DNA from 4 places in the Paenibacillus sp. FSL H8-0122 genome. Region 2 is predicted to be linked to each of the others. Evidence: riboswitches for the same ligand, from Rfam matches in the RefSeq annotation. Region 2 holds a riboswitch; each other region holds the start of a gene.
What was found. Region 2 has a riboswitch for thiamine pyrophosphate ahead of NSS64_RS18500 (thiamine phosphate synthase). Riboswitches for the same ligand answer to the same signal wherever they lie in the genome.
Positions count from the first base shown of each region.

Region 1: another riboswitch for thiamine pyrophosphate. It lies ahead of NSS64_RS26510 (ABC transporter substrate-binding protein); the one in region 2 lies ahead of NSS64_RS18500 (thiamine phosphate synthase).
Region 3: another riboswitch for thiamine pyrophosphate. It lies ahead of thiC (phosphomethylpyrimidine synthase ThiC); the one in region 2 lies ahead of NSS64_RS18500 (thiamine phosphate synthase).
Region 4: another riboswitch for thiamine pyrophosphate. It lies ahead of NSS64_RS14590 (ABC transporter ATP-binding protein); the one in region 2 lies ahead of NSS64_RS18500 (thiamine phosphate synthase).

Region 1 is NZ_JBBOTB010000001.1:6,206,375-6,210,583, forward strand. Features, by position in the region: gene NSS64_RS26505 (hypothetical protein) at 1-1,373, shown strand, start outside; TPP riboswitch at 1,446-1,556, shown strand; gene NSS64_RS26510 (ABC transporter substrate-binding protein) at 1,705-2,778, shown strand; gene NSS64_RS26515 (thiamine-binding protein) at 2,830-3,123, shown strand; gene NSS64_RS26520 (ABC transporter permease) at 3,120-3,881, shown strand; gene NSS64_RS26525 (ABC transporter ATP-binding protein) at 3,962-4,209, shown strand, end outside.
Region 2 is NZ_JBBOTB010000001.1:4,268,664-4,272,872, forward strand. Features, by position in the region: gene thiH (2-iminoacetate synthase ThiH) at 1-62, opposite strand, end outside; gene NSS64_RS18490 (thiazole synthase) at 91-855, opposite strand; gene thiS (sulfur carrier protein ThiS) at 886-1,089, opposite strand; gene NSS64_RS18500 (thiamine phosphate synthase) at 1,086-1,754, opposite strand; TPP riboswitch at 1,883-1,985, opposite strand; gene NSS64_RS18505 (hypothetical protein) at 2,041-2,577, opposite strand; gene NSS64_RS18510 (SDR family oxidoreductase) at 2,735-3,607, opposite strand; gene NSS64_RS18515 (GNAT family N-acetyltransferase) at 3,912-4,209, shown strand, end outside.
Region 3 is NZ_JBBOTB010000001.1:6,532,122-6,536,330, forward strand. Features, by position in the region: gene NSS64_RS27825 (DUF438 domain-containing protein) at 1-428, opposite strand, end outside; gene NSS64_RS27830 (DUF1858 domain-containing protein) at 443-670, opposite strand; gene thiC (phosphomethylpyrimidine synthase ThiC) at 839-2,533, opposite strand; TPP riboswitch at 2,685-2,791, opposite strand; gene trxB (thioredoxin-disulfide reductase) at 2,841-3,794, opposite strand; gene NSS64_RS27845 (tetratricopeptide repeat protein) at 3,841-4,209, opposite strand, start outside.
Region 4 is NZ_JBBOTB010000001.1:3,325,456-3,329,664, forward strand. Features, by position in the region: gene NSS64_RS14580 (DHA2 family efflux MFS transporter permease subunit) at 1-726, opposite strand, end outside; gene NSS64_RS14585 (TetR/AcrR family transcriptional regulator) at 877-1,533, shown strand; TPP riboswitch at 1,600-1,702, shown strand; gene NSS64_RS14590 (ABC transporter ATP-binding protein) at 1,833-2,603, shown strand; gene NSS64_RS14595 (ABC transporter permease) at 2,584-3,360, shown strand; gene NSS64_RS14600 (ABC transporter substrate-binding protein) at 3,357-4,209, shown strand, end outside.

The sequences.
Region 1 (4,209 bases), 1.9 Mb from region 2:
TCGATCAAGAGCTGATTGAGAGTCTTCAGGAGGATGGATTTACGCGTTTTTTTCTGGAGAACAAAGAACTGGAGCATTCCTATTATGGAGAGAATCACTGTGTATCCCATGAGAAAATGGAGCGCAGCTATCTTCCGTTTGCCGCTCATGTCTTGTTTCCGCGTGAGAAGGACAGGGATTCCTTCCGCCGCTTTTCCCGGGCCAATGATCTGCTGTGCGGGCTGCAAATGCCCTTCCAGACGATTCCCTTCCACGTGCTGTCGACCGATGTGTTCCTCTGCCCGTTCGAGCTGGGCTTCCTGACGGTAAGAGTGGCTATTGAGGAGGAGAATCTCCCCTTCAGCATGGTGCTCGAATTCGCCGACCGGTTCCGCAACCTGGAGGATGTAAGCTTTCAGGATGAGCATACCTTCATCCATTGTCATAAGAAGTCTTTTGCCCGGGTAGAGGACTTCGTGTTCAGGCATCTGGCAGCCGGGCTGGAGCCGTATCTCGATCCTGCAGAGACGAATGGCAATTATTTCGAGACCCTGCCCTTCTTCGTCGATGAACGGATGCTGGTGCAGGCCTTCTACGGCGTTAATCTCCCGGAGGATGAGGAAGAGATCAGTGTCGAGCTGCTCTACCGGGCCTCCCAAGTGGACGGTCTGAGCATCGACGGCACCCCCTATATGAGCGCAAGTGATCCAGACTATATCAAGCAGTATACCCGGGAGCATTGCTATAGCCGCTGGGGGCCGGACACCTACTATATGACCAATGAGCAGACCTTCTGCTGCGTGAGCCGGGCGAAGCCGGAGATTGCCGCCCAGCTGATCAGCCAGATGTACGGCGAGTATTATTACGGAATGCTGCTGAGTATTTTTCATAAAATCGTGCTGCTGAAGCTCGCCAACCTCCACTCCCGGCTGCGCATCAACCACGACAACGACGAGATCGAGAATCTGATCTTCCTGATCAACAAATTCTCGGCCAAATTCTATTTTCTGGAGCTGATCTCGCAGTCGCAGGGGCGGGAGATTTTTTTTCAGCTGCGTAAGGTGTATGGCAATGATGCCTTGTTCGATGAGGTGAAAATGACCCTGAATGACCTGTTCCAGTACCAGGACAAATTCCAGGCCAAACGGCGGGATACACTCCTGATGGTGCTCACGGTATTCACGGTCATCAGCGGGATATACGGGATGAATCAGGTCATCGAGGATCTGAAGGGCCAGATCGACTGGAGTAAAATGCTGGAGTACTCCGCGTTCGAGTATCTGGCTCTGTTCCTGACCTTCTCCGGGATCACCGTCAGTGTCGGCTTAACGCTGAGAGAGATCTGGAACGGCATCCGCAGCCGCCGCAAGAAGCGGCATTATACGAGGGATTAAGACACAGAGGGTGGACAACGGCAGGACTGCCGTCTATAATACACCGTAAGAACATAGCAATACCCGTGAACTTTATAGAACCAGGGGTGCTGGAATTGGCCGGCTGAGATTGTATCCCACAAGATACTGACCCTTACACCTGATCTGGATAATGCCAGCGTAGGAATCTTCATTCAGCACAGTGCCTTGAGCGGTACTGAAGCTGAATCCCCTCACGCAAGTCACTGGCGTCCCGATCATCGGGACGCTTTTTTGATTCTAAGGATGTACAGGAATAGGGTTTCTGTAAGCTCTGAAGACCAGGGGTTGCTGGAAGGAGAGAAAAAGAGAAATGGGAGTCAAAAAAACAGGACTGCTGCTGATCAGCTCCATGCTGGTTCTCGCGGTCGCGGGATGTGGCGGCGGGAACAACAGCGGCAATGCGGGGGCCAGCGCACCTGCTGCCGGTAACAGCACGGCTGCACCTGATGCAACCGCAGCCGCACCCACGGATGCACCTAAGGCTCTGACCCCGGTCAAGATTGCCCTGGACTGGACGCCGAACACGAATCATACCGGCCTGTATGCTGCCAAGGAGCTGGGCTATTACGCGGAGGAAGGTCTTGATGTGCAGATTGTACAGCCTGGTGCTGCCGGTTCCGACACAATGGTCACTTCTGGTGAAGCCCAGTTCGGCATCAGCGCCCAGGAGGCGCTGACCCTGGCCCGTCTGCAGGATGTGCCGCTGGTATCGATTGCTGCAATCATTCAGCATAATACCTCGGGCTTCGCGGCTCCGAAGGACCGCAATATCAAGACGCCGAAGGATTTTGAAGGCAAAACGTACGGAGGCTGGGGCTCCCCTGCGGAGCAGGCTGCCATGAAAGCGATCATGGACCCCGAAGGCGGGGATGTCTCCAAGGTGAAGCTGGTGAATATCGGCGAAGCGGACTTTTTTACAGCTGTGAAGCGGGATATTGACTTCGCCTGGATCTTCTATGCCTGGACCGGCGTGGAAGCGGAGCTGCGCGGGGAGCCGCTGGATATGCTGTATCTGAAGGATTACGCTCCGCAGCTGGATTACTACACACCGGTGCTGACCACCAGCGAGAAGGAGATCGCCGAGCATCCTGAAGTGGTGAAGGCCTTCCTGAAGGCTACGTCCAAGGGATATCAGTACGCTATCGATAACCCGGAAGAAGCCGCGACGGTCTTGTCCGATGCTGTACCTGATCTGGACCCCAAGCTGGTGCTGGCCAGCCAGAAATGGCTTAGCCCGAAATACAAGGACGACGCCCCGCGCTGGGGTGAGCAGAAGCTTGAGATCTGGAAGAATTACGCCGACTGGATGTACGGCCTGAAGCTGCTGGATAAGCCGCTGGATGCGGAGAGTACGTTCACGAATGAATTTTTGCCGGAATCATAATGAGCCCGCATGGCGGGAATCTTATACCTAACTTGAAAGGAATGATTGATCATGGCTAACACACTGCTCAGCATTCAGGTAATTCCCAAGACACCGAACAACGAGGATTCCATCCCTTACGTAGACAAGGCTATAGAGGTCATTCAAAAGTCAGGCGTGAAGCATCAGGTGAATCCGCTGGAGACTACCATGGAAGGCGAGCTGTCCGAGCTGCTGGATATTGTGCGTGACATGCATGAGGCGCTGATCGCTTCCGGCAGTCCTAGTGTCATCTCACAGATCAAGATCGCCCATAATCCGGGCGGCATCAGCATGGATAAGCTGACGGAGAAATACCGGCCGTGAGAAGCACCTGGAAGCTAGTGTGGCCGCCCTTTGTGGCGGTCCTCTTTTTTGTCGGGATATGGCAGCTATCGGTCATGCTGTTCGACATCCCGGCTTACCAGTTGCCCAGCCCGTCGGATATCGCGCGTGAATCGAAGAACAACGCCTCCGGGATCTGGGAGCACACCGCCGCCACGCTGCGGCTGACCCTGATCGGCTTCCCGGTCGGCACAGGCATCGGCCTGCTCACCGCCTTGCTGCTGCATCTGCTGCCCTGGGTCAAGCGGGCGATCTATCCGCTGCTGATCCTCAGCCAGAATGTGCCCTCCATTGCGCTGGCCCCGCTGCTGATTATCTGGTTCGGCTTCGGCCTGCTGCCCAAAATCATCCTGATCACCCTCGTCTGCTTCTTCCCCGTAGCTGTTGCAGCCATGGGCGGACTGGCCCAAAGCGACCGGGTGATGATGAACTATATGAAGATGGCCGGTGCGGGCAAGTGGCAGATCTTCACCCGGCTGGAGCTTCCCGGCTCCTTGCCCTCCCTGTTCTCCGGGCTCAAAATCTCCGCCACCTATGCGGTGATGGGCGCAGTGGTGGCCGAATGGATCGGCGCCGACAAAGGGATCGGCTACTATATGCTACTGCAGAAGGCCTCTTACCGTGCGGACCGGATGTTCGTGGCCATCGCCATTATCGTGCTGCTGAGTCTCGTATTATTCGCGCTCATTGCCCTGCTGGAGAGATGGCTGGTGCGCTGGAAGCCGCGCAAGGAAGCTTAACGTGTACGGAAGAATCATCCAAAACGGAAGTAACCATAATGAACTGAAGGAGGCTGGACGAAGTGTCTGAGCTTACGAGGATTGAACTGGAGAAGGCAGACGGAGATAGACGCCTGGGTACACGGAGTGTGCCGCCTGCGCTCGAAGTCAGCGGCATCAGCAAGTCGTTCCAGCACCGCCGCCGGGAGACGCAGGTTCTGGATCAGGTGTCCCTGACCGTGGAGCCGCAGGAATTCGTCTCCATTGTCGGCCCGTCCGGCTGCGGGAAAAGCACGCTGTTCCATATCATCGGCGGCCTTACGCTGCCGGATACCGGAACCGTGAGCAT
Region 2 (4,209 bases):
CGGCTCCATAGCGTTCCGTAAGGAAGCTGCTCCAGCCGGGTCATCGTCTCATAAAAGCTCATAACCGTTCTCTCCTCCCTATTCCATCTGTCAGGCCAAGAACCCGGTCAACGGTGAAGAGGCTGCCGCCGTCTCCTCTACGGGCCCTAGTCCAGCGAGATAAGCCTTGCGCCCTGCAGCTACCGCGTCACGGAAGGCTTCTGCCATCAGCAGCGGATCTGAGGCGGTGGCAATCGCTGTATTAAGCAGCACCGCTGCGGCCCCCATCTCCATCGCCTCAGCCGCCTCGGACGGTCTGCCGATTCCGGCATCCACGATCACCGGCAGCTCCGTCTCGGAGATTAGAATGCGGATCAGTTCCTTGGTCTGCAGTCCGCGGTTGGACCCGATCGGCGCTCCCAGCGGCATCACGGCCGCAGCCCCCGCTGCCTTCAGCCGCAGGGCGGCGGACAGGTCAGGACTCATATACGGCAGCACCACGAAGCCCTCAGCTGCAAGAATCTCGGTCGCCCGGATGGTCTCGGTATTATCCGGCAGCAGATATTTCTGGTCGTTGATGACCTCAATCTTCACCCAGTCCCCCAGCCCCGCCGATCTCGCCAGCCGGGCAATCCGTACTGCTTCCTCTGCGGTGCGCGCACCGGAGGTATTAGGCAGCAAGGTCATGTGGGAAGGAATATGGCTGACAATATTGTCACTGCTCTCCGGGTCCACCCGGCGCAGAGCAACGGTAATGACCTGTGAGCCTGATCGCGTAATCACCTCGGGAATGAGGGTGTTGCGGCTGTATTTTCCGGTGCCAATGAACAGTCTGCTGGTTAGAGTCACTCCGCCAATCATCAATGAGTCTTGCATGTTAACGCCTCCTGGAATAAGTCTTCTTGTTTAGCCTCCGCCTACAAAATGAACCAGCTCCACCCGGTCCCCCTCGCTGAGCAGTGTCTCTCCATAAACCTCTCTGCCGGCAAGCTCACCGTTCAGCTCGACAATCACCAGCTTACCGGCCCACTCGGGCCGGGACAGCAGATCCTCCAGTGTCCGGCAGCTCTCTTCAATTCTTTGCCTCTTCCCGTTAACGGTCACATTCATGCCTGTTCACCTCCTGCTGTACCCTGTGCTTGAGCCATATCCAGCGCTTCAGCCAGCTCTGCTGCCCTGTGGACCGCTTCCCTGTACGCCCGGGCCGCTGCCACCGGGTCCGGGGCTCCGCAGATCCCCGACATGACAGCAATGCCGGCTGCCCCCGCAGCCAGAACCGCTCCGGCATTGCCCGGTGTTATGCCGCCGATGGCAATCAGCGGGATGCAGCTCCAGCGGACGGCCTCTGCCAGCTGCGCAAGTCCGCGTGCCTGCTGTCCCGGCTTACAGGCCGTCGGGAACACATGCCCGTAGAGGCAGAAGTCTGCTCCCTGCCTTCCAGCCTCCGCCGCCTCTTCCCGCGAGTGTACCGATCTGCCGATCCGCAGGTCCGGCGCAAGGCCGCGCACTGCGGCTGGAGGAAGACTGTGCCAGGCTAACTGTACACCGCCTGCCCCTGCAGCCAGGGCAACATCGATCCGGTCATTAATGACCAGCTTCGAAGGCGGAACCCCGGCCTGAAGCATCTGCTGCGCCGCCGCCAGCAGTTCCCGGGCGGGCATGGCTTTTTCGCGGAGGTGGATATAATCCACTATAGAATGTACCGCCACGGCCCATTCGGCGAGCGCTTCAGGCGGCAGCCGCCCGTCCGAGACCGCATGAATCTCATACAACACTCTTTCGCCTCCCGTCTGCTCCAAGCCCGCTCTGCACCACCCCGCAACACAAAAAAGACCGCTCCCCGTAAAGGAAGCAGTCTGGAATAAAAGCAGGAATACCGTGATTAGCCGTATACCCCCGCTGCATTATTCGTTCTCCACTTCCCTACGCTGGTATAAACCAGATCAGGTTCAAAGGGTCCGGACAACTACGCCCGTCTCAGCCTTGCGGCACCCCTAGTGATCGTTCTATGCGGTTGTTTCGTCTTGCTTGTTGTATATTAGCATATTATTTCTGTTAGGGCTATTCTTTCGTAGATTTTACTTCAATTACAAAAACCACGGATGAACTCCCTTCTGAAAATTTACCATCCTCGGTTGTCCAGAATGCTGATATGCCGTAGTAATAAACGCCATGTTCTTTTGGAGCATTAAAAGAGCCGTTCTTCAATGGAATTTGCACTTCTTTATCATCGACAAATTGCTGAACGGTTAATCCGCCGGGTGCCGGTTTATAAGTAAAAGCAACATCAATCCTCCCCTCAGGGGCTATAACAGTGGGAGTAACCCCCTGTACCATGGATTGTCCTCCTGTATAATCCGCACATCCTAATTTTCCCCAGCAATAGCTGCCTTGGGTAACCGGAATTTGGGTTTTTCCGGAAGTAACAAGGGGTAGCGGTGGCGATTCCTGTGTAATTCTAATCCCAATGCTTTTTGCATTTCCTTCCAATCTTGTATTTGCCACAAGTCTCCCTGCAAAAGGAGTCAAATAAATGAACACTACCAGAAAAACTAAAATCCCCGCTGCAGATAGAATGAATCCTTTTTTTCTAAGCATCCCAATCCCCTTTCATATCAAATTATCTAAATAGACGGAAATATATTGTAATAGTTACAAGCGCTGAAAAAAAGCCTGCCGGCAAGCGGTTAGGCTTTTTTAAAATAGAATTTATATGTTGCACACGAATCTGCATCCAGATCTTATTCTGCACCCATCATCCGTTCACAACCTCGCCGCCGTTCACATGCATCACCTGTCCGCTCACATAGGAGGAATCGTCCGAGGCCAGGTACACATACGCCGGTGCCAGCTCTTCAGGCTGTCCCGGGCGCTTCATCGGCTGAGTGCCGCCGAACTCACTGACCTTCTTAGCGTCAAAGGTTGACGGGATCAGCGGGGTCCAGATCGGTCCGGGCGCTACCGCATTCACGCGGATACCCTTATCCGCCAGATTCATCGACAGTGACCGGGTGAAGCTGAGAATGGCTCCCTTGGTGGACGAATAGTCCAGCAGCTGCGGGCTGCCGCGATACGCCGTGATGGAGGTGGTGTTAATGATCGTAGCACCTTTTTTCAGATGAGGCATGGCGGCCTTGGTCAGATAGAACATGGAGAAAATATTCGTCCGGAACGTACGCTCCAGCTGCTCCGCCGTAATGTCCTCAATATGATCCTGCGGATGCTGCTCCGCCGCATTGTTAATCAGGATGTCAAGCTTGCCGAGTCCTTCAACGGTTTGACGAATCAAGCTCTGACAGAAGCATTCGTCCCCGATATCCCCGGCGATCAGAATACACGTTCTGCCCTCCTGCTCCACCTGGCGTTTGGTCTCTTCCGCATCCTCATGCTCGTTCAAGTAGGAGATCACCACATCCGCGCCCTCCTTGGCAAAATGAACGGCAACCGCACGCCCGATCCCGCTGTCGCCTCCGGTAATGAGCGCAGCCTTGCCCAGCAGCTTGCCTGCTGCCTTGTACGCCGGTGTCTCAAACTCCGGAAGCGGGTTCATCTCACTCTCAATTCCGGGGCGCTGATCCTGCACCTGCGGTGGTAAAGTTTTGACAGGTTGCTTGCTAGTGTCTGGCATAATCCATTCTCCTTTCGCTGTCCACAGTATTGTTGATCAATCATGTTAGCATGGCTTAAGGTCTGGTGTTTATGCATCAGGCAGTGTGCCTGCTTGGCTGTACGTTATGTTACTTACCACACTTGGCAGCCGCCCAAACAACCAATCTTGATTCGCCTGCACCTATAGCGGAACGATAGTACGGTAAGCAACGAACGTTTCCAAAAAGAATATTATCTATATCCGCTAGGGGGAATGTCCTATACTTTGTGGGGAACAACGGCAAGATCGTATCGAAATCATACTAGCAGGAGGGTATCACACAATGAATGCAAGAGTCACACTATCTCCGGTCACCCGGGACGATATCGATTTCATCACAGATCTGGAAATGAGCGCTTCACTCTGGCCCTTCGAGGATATGCTTCCAACCGACAAGGATGCAGTCCGGAAGACTGTGACGGAACGAATCCATAGCGATTGGCATAGACAATTCCTGATAAGGCTGGCTTCCCCGGAGGCAACCCTTGTAGGGGAACTGAGTATACATTGGTATGTAAAAGAGCGCGAAAGCTGGGAGCTGGGCTACAGCCTTTTCCCAGAATACCGGGGGCAAGGCTACT
Region 3 (4,209 bases), 2.3 Mb from region 2:
TCCAGCAGCTTGAAAATAATCTCCTCGCTGGCGTTCTTCTTGAACTTATCTGCATGCAGCTCCAGCCGGAAGTTGACCAGACGCTCGATCTCGCGGTTCTCCAGCTTGAACGTATGCACGGGATGACCGGGCTGCTCCTCGGGCTTAGAAGAACGGTGAATCTGTTCAATCGAGCCTTTGAAAATCGCCGTATGCACAGAGCAGAGGCGCTGTACTTCCTCTACCGGAATGCCTTCCTCGGTCATCAGGGAGTGCTCCATGGCGGAGATTTCCTCCACCGTAACATCGCCTACCGCCTCTTCAAATCGCGCCTTGACCTCCTCCACGCTTTTGCCCGCATGCAGCTCCTTGATGATCTCTCTCAGCATAGCCTGGCGGCGTGTCTGTTCCGGCACATCGACCTCGCGGTTATTAATCAGTTCGCTCATCGCAATCTCTCCTTCTATTCTATAATCTCGAAACCATGCTGCCAAAAGGCCAGCCGAACGGTTTCCAGCTCTATTTTCTTTAACTTCATTCCTTTAGACAGGGTCATGAACCGTCCTGCGGTCTGCAGCATTCCAGGCTTCGCAATATCACGGAATCCCAGCTCCACCATGATCTCCACCACTTCCGGGTGCCTGGTTACCAGCTCAAAGACCGATTCATCCAGCTTCAACGCTTTGCTCATCCTTTTGCACACCTCACTAATGAGAACTCTTCTCAAGCAACAGCTTAGCATAGGTCACAGAGGTGAATTGTGATTGTAATCACTAACTATAAAAAGACTATCCCCGCAAGCCTTTCAGCTTGGGAGATAGCCTAAGAATGTTGCGATTCCGCTATATTAGCAGCTAAATTACAGTGATTTGCTCCATCTATGAGAATTACGGATATCATGCGAAATCCGCATGCTGCAGAATTTAGGACCGCACATCGAGCAGAAATGCGCCTGCTTTGCCCCCTCTGCCGGAAGGGTCTCGTCATGATACGCGAGCGCCCGTTCCGGGTCGAGGGAGAGATGGAACTGGTCGCGCCAGCGGAACTCGAACCGCGCCTTGGACAGCGCATCATCCCGGTCCTGCGCCCCCGGATGTCCCTTGGCGAGGTCTGCGGCATGTGCAGCGATTTTATAGGTAATGACGCCTTCGCGCACATCATTCTTGTCAGGCAGGCCTAAATGCTCCTTAGGTGTAACGTAACACAGCATCGCCGTCCCGAGCCCCCCGATTATCGCTGCCCCGATGGCCGAAGTGATGTGATCATAGCCGGGTGCAATATCCGTAGTCAGCGGGCCGAGGGTATAGAAAGGGGCTTCGTGGCAGATCTCAAGCTGCTTGTCCATATTCTCCTTAATCTTGTGCAGCGGCACATGGCCCGGACCTTCGACCATGACCTGAACATCGTGCTTCCAGGCTAGTAGCGTCAGTTCTCCCAGTGTCTCCAGCTCGGCGAACTGAGCTTCATCATTGGCATCGGCGATAGAGCCGGGACGCAGGCCATCCCCCAGCGAGAAGGCCACATCATACGTCTTCATAATCTCACATATATCCTCGAAGTGTGTGTACAGGAAGTTCTCCTGCTGATGAGCCAGGCACCAGGCGGCCATAATCGATCCGCCCCGGGATACGATGCCGGTCATTCTCCGGGCAGTCAGCGGAATATAGCGCCGCAGTACCCCGGCATGAATGGTGAAGTAATCCACTCCCTGCTCCGCCTGCTCAATCAGCGTGTCACGGTAGAGCTCCCAGGTTAAGTCCTCGGCTATGCCGTTCACCTTCTCCAGCGCCTGGTATAAGGGCACTGTCCCGACCGGCACAGGAGAATTGCGGATTATCCACTCCCGGGTGGTATGGATCTTAGAGCCGGTGGAGAGATCCATGATGGTATCTGCCCCCCAGCGGGTTGCCCACCGCATCTTCTCCACCTCTTCTTCAATAGAAGAAGTGACCGCAGAATTTCCGATGTTCGCATTGATCTTCACGAGGAAGTTACGGCCGATAATCATCGGCTCACTCTCCGGGTGATTGATATTGGCCGGAATGATGGCGCGGCCTGCGGCCACCTCATCCCTTACGAACTCCGGCCGGATATTCTCACGGATCGCAATATACTCCATTTCCGGTGTTATGATCCCTTGCCTTGCATAATACAGCTGGGTCACATTGCCGCCTGCATAGGCCCGCCGGGGATTCCTGCACAGTCCTGGATGAGCTTCTGCGGCAGCCCCTTCTCTGCGGATTCCGTTATCCTCCGGCCGGACGGCTCTTCCGGTGTATTCCTCCGAATCGCCGCGTTCCTCAATCCAGCATGAACGGTGCGGCGGCAGTCCCCTCCGAATGTCCGTCTCCTCCGCGGCATCCGTGTACATACCGCTTGTGTCATAGACCCGCAGCGGAGCATTGTCCTCTTCCCCGGCAACGCCTTCGGTTCTGCTGAGGCTGATCTCCCGCATCGGAACCCGGATATCCGGGCGTGAGCCCTCCACATACACTTTACGGCTCGCGGGGAATCCGGAAAGATTCACCTCTTCGTTCTTGAGCATTCCTGTCATTTCAATCTCCTCCTCTTCGCTCTGTACACTCATCAGATAAGAGGTCACGCAGCAGATTGAGCTGAAGAATCTATAGATTCCTGCAAGTCAAAAAGCCGCTCCACCTGGAGCGGCTTTATTAAAGGAACAGCCAAATAAGACTGTATTCAAAAAAGGTCCGACTCCACTTTCCTACGCTGGTATGATCCAGATCAGGTTCAAGGGTCCGGAAATTCAATTTTCCCGTCTCAGCCTATTCAGGCTCCCCTAGTGGGTATCTTATCTAATTAAATGCATTCTACCAGTTTGGGTAATTGTTGTAAACCCGTTATTTGTCCAGCGATTCGCTCCAGTCGTGCACCATCGTGCCTTCCAGGAACTTCTCAGCATCCATGGCGGCCATACAGCCGGTCCCTGCTGCCGATATCGCTTGACGGTAACGCGTATCCTGCACATCGCCGCAGGCGAATACGCCTGGGATGTTGGTCTCGGTGGTACCCGGGTTCACCACGATATAGCCATTAGCATCCGTGTTGATTTGCCCGCCCAAGAAGGCTGTGTTCGGTGTGTGTCCAATCGCTACGAACACGCCGTCTGCTTCTACCAGCTCTGTCAGACCTGTCTCATTATTAAGCACCGTAAGGCCCTTCACTCCGGTCTCTCCTACCGTTACTTCAACCGGTGTGCGGTTCAAGGCCCAGGTTACCTTACTGTTGTCACGCGCCCGGTCCTGCATGATCTTCGAGGCCCGCAGCTCGGGACGGCGGTGAACCAGCGTTACGCTGGACGCAAAGCGGGTCAGGAAGCTGGCTTCCTCCATGGCGGAGTCTCCGCCGCCGACGACGACAATCTTTTTATTACGGAAAAAGAAGCCGTCACAGGTCGCACAGGTGCTGACCCCGCGTCCCACATTCTCCTGCTCGCCCGGGATGCCCAGATATCTTGCAGAGGCCCCGGTTGAAATAATAACTGATTCTGCTTCCAGTACACCCATCCCGTCCACGGTTACCTTGAACGGGCGCTGTGAGAAGTCCACCGACTCCACCCAGCCGTTCTTGAATTCAGCGCCGAAGCGTTCCGCCTGCTTGCGCATATTGTCCATCAGGTCCGGACCCAGAATCCCTTCAGGGAAGCCTGGAAAGTTCTCCACTTCTGTCGTCGTTGTCAGTTGTCCACCCGGCTGCAAGCCTTCAATGACCAGCGGGCTCAGGTTCGCACGCGCCAGATAAATCGCGGCAGTCAGCCCGGCCGGGCCTGTTCCGATTACAATCGTTTTGTACATTACATTGGCCTCCTTACAAGTAGGTGTTCTTACAACAGCAATTGCTTCAAATACGGGTAGTGGACGGCGATAAGCCGCCGGTTCCGGGCAGCATCCCCTTGGGTCCGGGAGCAGCCGCAGGCTCCTGCTCTTCGCCGGGCGAGCCGCCGGCTTCATTCAGGTTCTCCCCGATCAGCCGCTGAAGGCTGAACAATGCCGCCTCCTGCAGGCGGTCCTCCTTCAGCGGCTCCTGCTCCAGAACTCCGCGCAGTACCTCGGACATCTCCTCGTCCTCAATCCAGCGGAGAGCCTCGGTCACCTGAAGCTTCGTAGCGGAATCGCCGTAGCGCAGCGCCCAGAAGAACGAGGCGCGCAGCAGCGGATTATTCCGCACTTCTTCAGTGAATCTGCCCGTATTGCCCTTCCACTGCTTCAG
Region 4 (4,209 bases), 940 kb from region 2:
GCCCAGCAGCAGCCCGATCAGCGTCTTATCAGAGGTCCAGCTCTGCGCGCCCTGGCTGACCCCGTAGGTTAGCGAAGCAAAGGCCAGCGGTCCAAGAACCATACCTAGCTTATCCATGCCGGGCACGCTGTTCTTCGCCGCACTCGGCAGCTTGCGCAGTCCGATCAGCACAGCGATGATGCCAATCGGAATATTAATAAGGAAGATCCAGCGCCAGGAATGGTATTCAACCAGCCAGCCCGACAATACCGGACCAATAGCCGGAGCGAACAGAACGGGAATGCCCATAATGCCCATGACTACGCCGACCTTACTTTTGGGAGCCAGTCTGTATACATAGGCCATTCCGACAGGGAGCACACAGCCGCCACCCAGTCCCTGAATAACCCGGAAAACAATCAGCCACTCGGCGCTGCTTGGTGTAGCGCACAGAATCGAGCCTATCGTGAACACAACTACCGCCGTCAGGAAGACCGTCTTGGCCCCGAACCGGTCAGACAGCCAGCCGGACAGCGGAATAACGGAAGCCTGGGCCAGCATATATCCGGTAACTACCCACTGCAGCGTATGCAGATCCGTCTTGAAATCCACCACCAGCCTGGACAAGGCTACGTTCATCGCCGTACTGTCCAGCACAACCATAAATACTCCTGCAATAATAGCCAGCAGCGGAACCAGAATGCCGGACAGCCGGAAATCGGCTTCCTGCTTCAAGGTCTGATCCATGTCTCTTCTCCTCCTGAGCTGTCCGCGTTCTAGATTGACCTGCGGGCAGATTGTTCTATATAATGAGTGAACGGACAACTGTCCGTAAGCGCAATTCATAGTCTACGGACAATTGTCCGTTGTGTCAATTCTTTTCTGAAAGGGGTTCTCATGAAAAAGCCAGACACCGATGCTGCACAGCTCCCGCGCTCAGCTCCGCAAGCCATAGAATCCGCCCCGCCCGAGTCCGCCGATCCTTATGTACAGCGGATTCTTGAAGCTGCCCGCCAGTTGTTCACCGAGAGCGGTCTTGAGGCGGTCAGCATGTACAGCATTGCCAAGCGGGCAGGCATAGGACAAGGCTCCCTGTACCGCCGTTTCACGGACAAGGGTGAGATTTGTTCTGCACTGCTGAAGGGCAGCGCAGATCAATTCCTGTCCGGACTGGAGCAGCAGGTCGCAGCTAGTGCCGGTGAAGCTCCGGCTCTCGCTCAGCTGCAGAGCAGCATTGAGCAGATTGCCGATTTCATTGAGCAGTATGCCGAGCTGCTGAATATGATCAAAGCCGAGTTCACCGGCAAGAAGCAGCTGACCCAGTTTGAGCATCCTTTTTTTCAGCGGCTGGGGGTGATGATGACAGAGCTGCTTCAACGCGCTGCGGCGGGCGGTGAGCTGATTGACATTGATCCGGCCTTTGCGGCCACAGCCTTAATCTCTGTCCTCAGCCCCGATCTGTACCTGTATGAGCAGAAGCGGCACCATTCCTCCAAGCTGGACATCTCCCGGGGCATCGTCACCTTGTTTGTGACCGGTCTGGCGAAGCGCTGACCGCCTGATCTTTACAAGACAGGAATTTGTGGTATATTAAGTAGCAATTACGAATTCAATAGCAACATTATTCACTAGGGGAGTCGGCCGACTGAGACGGAGCTTAAGCTCCGGACCCTTTGAACCTGATCTGGATCATACCAGCGGAGGGAAGTGGAGCAGAATGTATCAGTGGTTCCCGTCACAGGGCCGCAGCTGACTGTACCTTCCGCCCCATTCATTCCTCCGGGAATGAATGGGGCTTTTTTGTGCTCACCGCAGTATCTATATCAATCCGGGGAGGCTTCGTACATAGTCTTATGATCAACATTAGCAATCTATCCTATGCTTTCGGGACGGGCTCGTCCCGTACCCCAGTCTTCTCAGGGCTATCCATGAATGTGCAGCGCGGCGAATTCATTTCTGTCGTAGGCGGAAGCGGATGCGGCAAAAGCACCTTGTTCAAAATCATCGCCGGCCTGCTGGAGCCGGACAAAGGCAGGATTACGCTGAACGGAGCCGAGTCCGCTGCAGCAGCGAAGAGGCTGGGCAGTGTGGCCTACATGCCGCAGCAGGATCTCCTCCTGCCTTGGCGCACCGTGCTGGACAATTGTCTGCTGCCTTGGGAACTCAAGCGCAGCCGTCCCAAAGCGGCCGCCGTAGCCGAGATCCGTACCCTGCTGCAACGCTTCGGCCTTGAGGGAACCGAAGGGGCTTATCCCCAGGAGCTGTCCGGCGGGATGCGCCAGCGCGTGGCGGTCCTCCGCACCGTGGCGGCGGGGAATGATCTGCTGCTGCTCGATGAGCCGTTCGGGGCGCTTGATGCCATTACCAAGCGTTCATTGCAGCGCTGGCTGTTGGAGTTATGGGCAGAGCTGGACAAGACGGTGCTGTTCATCACCCATGATCTGGAGGAGGCTCTGCTGCTCAGTGACAGAATCTATCTAATGACGGGCAGTGGCGGCAGCGGGATGCAGGAATTCCCAGCCGGTCTCCCCCGCCCGCGTCATCACAGTCTGAACTATGAGCCGCAGTTCGCCGCCCTGCGCCAGGAATTGGAGCTGAAGCTATATGAGAACCGCCGCTCCTAGAAGATTGCTCCAGCATTACGGTCCGGCTGCCCTGCTCGCCCTGCTGACGCTTGCAGTCTGGGAGACTGTAGCCCGGCTGGGCCTGGTTCCTCCCTTCATCCTTCCGGCTCCGTCTGCGGTGTGGATGGCATTGATGGAAGAGCGCCATCTATTGTTCGGGGTACATCTGCCCGCCACACTGCTTGAAGTGCTCACAGGCTTCGCACTATCCGTGGTCTGCGGCAGCCTGCTGGGAATCGCCATGCATCTGTTCCGTCCGCTGGCCAAGGCGCTGTACCCGCTGCTGATTATCAGCCAGACGGTTCCGCTGATCGCCCTCTCTCCCCTGTTCATCATGTGGTTCGGCTACACCCTGTGGAGCAAGGTCGCCGTTGTCTTCCTGACCGCCTTCTTCCCGGTGGTCATCGGCACCTATGACGGGTTGTCCAAGAACACGGACGCTTACCGGGAGCTGCTGCTGACATATGGCGCGAACCGCTGGCAGATTCTCGGGAAGGTGGGCGTTCCGCTGGCTTTACCCTCTTTTTTCTCCGGACTGAAGCTGTCGGCTGTGTACTGTGTGATCGGTGCAACCATCGGTGAATGGCTTGGGGGCAGCCAGGGGCTGGGCTATTTCAGCCGCAGAATGGCCGGGAATCTGCAGAGCGCCAAGATGTTCGCCGCTGTTGTCTTATTATCCCTGCTCGGTATCCTGCTGTTTCTGGCAGTCGCCGCGCTGGAGAAGATTATTCTGAAGAAAAGAGGACGTTATTCATGACTACTATCCGCTATACCCGTTATCTGCACCATGCGATTTCAAGGCCAGCCATGCTGCTGTCTGCTCTGCTGCTCTGTATGCTGCCTGTCCTGGCAGGCTGCGCCAATACGAACAGTCCGGCGGCCTCTGGCCCCCCAGCTGCTGCACCCTCTACCTCTGAGGCCAGGGCTAAAGGCGGGGCCCATAAGCTGACGATTATGCTCGACTGGTATCCCAATGCTGTTCACTCTTTTTTGTATGCGGCAGAGGCTGAAGGCTATTTCGCTGAGGAAGGTCTGGAGGTTGAGATTCAGATGCCGGCCGATACCAATGATGCGCTGAAGCTTGTTGCTGCGGGGAAGGTGGATCTGGCACTCAGTTATCAGCCCCAGGTGCTGATGGCACGGGGTGAGCAGATTCCAGTCAAGTCGATTGCCGCGCTGGTGCGTCATCCGCTGAATCATCTCATGGTAGCCGCAGACAGCGGCATTACCCGCCCCGGAGAGCTGTCCGGCAAGCAAGCCGGATATTCCTCCGTCCCGTTGTATGAAGCCATGCTGAACACGATGGTCAAAAGCGACGGCGGGGACCCTTCCTCCCTCAAGCTGGTGGATGTCGGCTATGAGCTGATCCCTGCTCTCTCCACCGGACGGGTGGATGGCATTATGGGCGGGTTCATCAACCATGAGCAGCTGATTCTGGAGCAGGAAGGCCATCCGGTCCGCTCCTTCAATCCCGTGGATTACGGGGTCCCGGATTATTATGAGCTGGTGCTGGTCGCCAGTGAGCAGGGACTGCAGGATTCACAGGGCTTTTATCAGAAATTCGTGGATGCCATCAGAAAAGGCCAGCAGTATACTGCCGGTCACC